2 regions of the Streptomyces sp. Ac-502 genome follow, and region 2 is predicted to be linked to the other one. Evidence: riboswitches for the same ligand, from Rfam matches in the RefSeq annotation. Region 2 holds a riboswitch; the other holds the start of a gene.
The links. A riboswitch is a leader RNA that binds a small molecule or an ion and turns the genes downstream of it on or off. The one in region 2 is predicted to bind cobalamin.

Region 1 (2,193 bases), 180 kb from region 2:
AAGGCTGCCGCACCGGTGAACGGTGCCGCCCTGGAACGCGGTGCCGCCCCGGTGTACGGCAGCGGACCTCGGAGGGCGGAGGGCGGACGGGACGGCGGCGCACGGTACGACCGGGGGTGCCCCATTGTTCAGACCCCCGCCATGCCCGGTGAGCGCCGATCCGGACACATCAAGGGGACGCATCACGAGGGCACGTCGCAGGGGCACATCACGGGAGCCCGTCGCAGGGACACGTCGAGGGTGCCGTACGGAGGCCCGGGCCCGCCCACCGCCGCACCCCCTCTCCACCACCCGTGTCTCATCTCACGTACCACCATGTGAACAGGGGTGTCCGTACCGGGCATGACCGATCTACGCTGTCGCGTGCAACTGGTTCGCCCTGCCCGCCAGGCAGACGCGTCGTAAGAGGGAACCCGGTGGGAATCCGGGACTGCCCCGCAGCGGTGAGCGGGAACGACCGCCGTCATACGCACTGGATCCGGGCCGCGGATCCGGGAAGCGACGGCCAGTAGGTGCCCGCCGGACGACGTTCCGGCAGGCGTGCCCGCAAGTCCGAAGACCTGCCCGTTGCCCGCGTGCGTCCATGCGTGCGCGGCCTTCCGGTGACCTCGAGGGCGGGTCGGCGACCACAGCAGACGGGCATGGGTGCCGTTCGGCGCCGCGTGACCCGTCGGGTGCGTCATTCCTTCGCGTTCTCGTCCCGTCACCGAGCTCGGAAGAAGATCACGCTCGCGAAGGAGAGTTCCGTGACAGCGAAGCCCGCAGCCGCGGCAGCACGGGCCACCGTGTACGGCTACCCCCGCCAGGGACAGCACCGGGAACTGAAGAAGGCCGTCGAGGGGTACTGGAAGGGCCGCGTCACCGCGGACGCCCTCCAGGAGACCGCGCGGGACCTGCGCCGGTCGAACTGGCAGCAGCTGGCCGACGCCGGCCTCCACGAGGTGCCGACCGGTGACTTCTCGTACTACGACCACGTACTGGACACCAGCGTCATGGTCGGAGCTGTCCCGGAACGGCACCGCGCCGCCGTCGAGGCCGACGCCCTGGACGGCTACTTCGCGATGGCACGCGGCACACAGGACGTGGCGCCACTGGAGATGACCAAGTGGTTCGACACGAACTACCACTACCTCGTACCCGAGTTGGGGCCCGACACGGTCTTCGCCACCGACTCCGCCAAGCAGGTCGGCGAGGTGCGGGAGGCGCTCGCGCTCGGCCACACGCCGCGCCCGGTCCTCGTCGGACCGGTCACCTACCTCCTGCTGTCCAAGCCGGCCCCCGGTGTCGCCACCGACTTCGACCCGCTGACCCTGCTCGACCGGCTTCTGCCCGTCTACGCGGAGGTGCTGGCGGACCTGCGTGCGGCCGGTGCCGAGTGGGCGCAGCTGGACGAGCCCGCTCTGGTCCAGGACCGCACCCCGGCCGACCTCAACGCCGCCGAGCGTGCCTACCGCGTCCTCGGCGCCCTTACCGACCGCCCGAAGCTGCTGGTGGCCTCGTACTTCGACCAGCTCGGCGAGGCTCTGCCGGTGCTCGCCAAGGCCCCTGTCGACGGTCTCGCGCTGGACTTCACCGAGGCCGCGGCGGGCAACCTGGACGCGCTCGCCGCCGCGGGCGGCCTGCCGGGCAAGCGGCTGGTCGCCGGTGTCGTCAACGGCCGCAACATCTGGATCAACGACTACGAGAAGTCACTGGCCACGCTCGGTACGCTGCTGGGCCTGGCCGAGCGGGTCGACGTGGCCGCCTCCTGCTCCCTGCTGCACGTCCCGCTGGACGCCACCGCCGAACGGGACATCGACCCGCAGGTCCTGCGCTGGCTCGCGTTCGCCCGGCAGAAGACCGCCGAGATCGCCACGCTCGCCCGCGGCCTCGCGCAGGGCACCCACACCATCGCCGCCGAACTGGCCGCCAACCGCGCCGACCTGGCGTCCCGCGCCGGTTCCGCGATCACCCACGACCCCGCCGTACGGGCCCGTACCGCCGCCGTCACCGACGCCGACGGCCGCCGCTTGGCGCCGTACGGGGAGCGGACCGTCGCCCAGCGGGCCCACCTCGGCCTGCCGCTGCTGCCGACGACCACCATCGGCTCCTTCCCGCAGACCGCCGAACTGCGCACCGCCCGCGCCGACCTGCGGGCGGGCCGGATCGGCACGGCCGGGTACGAGGAGCGCATCGAGAGCGAGATCCGCGCGG
Region 2 (2,193 bases):
CCGCCGCGCGGAGTGGCCCGCACGGCGGGAGTGAGCCTCCATCATCGTCCGTTCGGGGCGGCGGGGAGGCGCCGGTGGCCGATCAGAGGCGGAAGGTGGTCACGACGGTCAGGTGGTCGGAGGGCCGGTCCGGGCCGCCGCCGAACGTTGTTGATGTCCCCCGCCACGATGGCCGGTGAGGAGCCGGTCCACTTCGCCATGGCCTCGGTCTGGGTCTTCCAGCTCGCCTCCATGTGTTCAGGCTCATCACCTTCAGGGCCTGCGCGGCCTTCCCGGGCTGCGGCGAGGTGTGCCGTTCCGTGCCGGCCCCGCCGGTGGCGGCCACCGCTGTCGCCGTCACCGCGAGGGCGGCCACGCCGCCGCACAGTCCGAAGGCGAGCCGCCGCTTGCTGCTCAGCGACTTCCGGACGTCCGAGGGCTCCGCGCTCCTGCTCGTGTGTACTCGTTCCTCCTGGGTGCCGGACGAGCCGGCTGGCGGTGAGGGGAAGGAGCCCGTTGGCGGGCCACATCGGCCCCAGGGCTCCCAGCGGCACCTCCGGCCGACGGCGCGGAGGCTCAAACCGGCCACCGGGCCTGGCGAGTGGATCTGTCGCAGGGCCGTGACGAGCCCGCCCCGTCCGGCATGTTCGAACCGGGGCACGGGCGGTGTGCTGCACGGCAGGATCCCTGGTGACAGGCTCCCGCGGGCCGCGGCCCCGTACTGCACACCGCCCGCGCCTGTCAGCGGCACCAATCCGGACAACCACCCGGGCCTCCCTGTTGCGGTGGCGGGAACGCCTCTACGCTGATGTGCGCAGTCGGTTCGCGCCACTCTCCGTGGGGCGTCGTAAGAGGAACCCGGTGGAAGTCCGGGACTGTCCCGCAGCGGTGAGTGGGAGCGAAAGCCACCGATACAGCACCGGACCCGGACGAAGGGTGCGGGAAACGGTGGCCGGTAGCTGTTGCCGGAAGGCCCGGCCGACGTGCCCATGAGTCCGGATACCTGCCACTGCGCGCGTGCGAGCGAGGACGGACGTACGCGTTGTCCACGGTGACCTCGAGGGCTGGGTCGGCGGTGCAGGCGGAGCCACGCGCGTACCGGCGCGGCCGCCCTCTCACTCACCGGTCGAAATCCTCGGACCGGGTGCGGCGAGAGAGGGCGTGTTCGTGACCGAGGAATACCGTAGGGAAAGTCTCCGGGGCGGCCGACGGCCCGGTCCGGCACGGCCGTTGTACGGTGCGCGATGCTGACCACCCCCGGCGGCGACCCGGCGCGTTGGGTCTCCGGCGTCTGCCAGGGCACGCTGGGCGAGCTGTTCCAGGGCCCGCTGCGTCCCGGCGGCGACGCGGACATCGCCATCGTCTCGTTCCCCGTGGACCGCCACTCCTGGGTGTACTTCGCGCCGGGCGCCGGCTCCGGCGACGCACCGCCCGGCGAACCGCCCCTCGGCGCGAAGGCGGCGACGGCCGCGCGGCTCTTCCTGGAGCACTTCGGCCTGACGCTGCCGCCGGGCCGCTGGAGCACCCACTCGGACCTGCACGTCGGAGTGGGCATGGCCAGTTCGACGGCGGACATCGTGGCGACCGTGCGCTGCCTGTTCCGGATCTTCTCGCTGCCGTACGACACCGGGGCCGTCCTTCGCGTCCTGGCGGCGATAGAGCGGGCCGACAGCGTGTTCCTCGACGAGTTCGCGCTCTATCTGAGCGGACGGCACCGGGTCGTACGGCGGCTGGGCACCGGCGTCGGTTTCCACACCGCCTTCGTCATGGAGCCGGGCACGGTGGACACCGCCGCGGTCACGCCGGTGCTGCGGCGGCACTACCGGCGCTGTGCCACGGAGTACGAGCGGTGTCTGACCGACCTCCTGAAGGGCTTCGCCTCGGGCGACCCGGCGGCCGTGGCCCGGGCCGCGACCTTCAGCAGTGTGCTCTCCCAGGAGGTGCTGCCCAAGGACACCTTCGAAACCGTGCTGGCCCACCGCGAGGAGTTCGGCGCGGACGGCGTCTTCGTCGCCCACACCGGATCGCTGGTGGGTTACCTCTTCAGCTGCCGGCCGGCGCCGTCCCTGAAGGGCGAGCTGTCCGCCTTCTTCCGTTCGCTCGGTCACCAGTGCTCTTTCGCCCAAGGAGGCTACGCGTGACACATCCCCACATAGCCGACGCCCTCAAGATCCCGGACCTCGTCCGGCTCACGGACGGCATGGTGCTGCTGCG

Region 1: it holds a riboswitch for cobalamin, as region 2 does, so the genes downstream of both, metE (5-methyltetrahydropteroyltriglutamate--homocysteine S-methyltransferase) here and ACEXOX_RS09035 (hypothetical protein) in region 2, are expected to answer to the same signal.

Annotation. Positions count from the first base shown of each region.
Region 1 covers NZ_JBHFFO010000001.1:1,816,464-1,818,656, forward strand. The annotation lists cobalamin riboswitch at 354-583, shown strand; gene metE (5-methyltetrahydropteroyltriglutamate--homocysteine S-methyltransferase) at 747-2,193, shown strand, end outside.
Region 2 covers NZ_JBHFFO010000001.1:2,001,137-2,003,329, forward strand. The annotation lists cobalamin riboswitch at 782-1,005, shown strand; gene ACEXOX_RS09035 (hypothetical protein) at 1,224-2,120, shown strand; gene ACEXOX_RS09040 (cysteine synthase family protein) at 2,117-2,193, shown strand, end outside.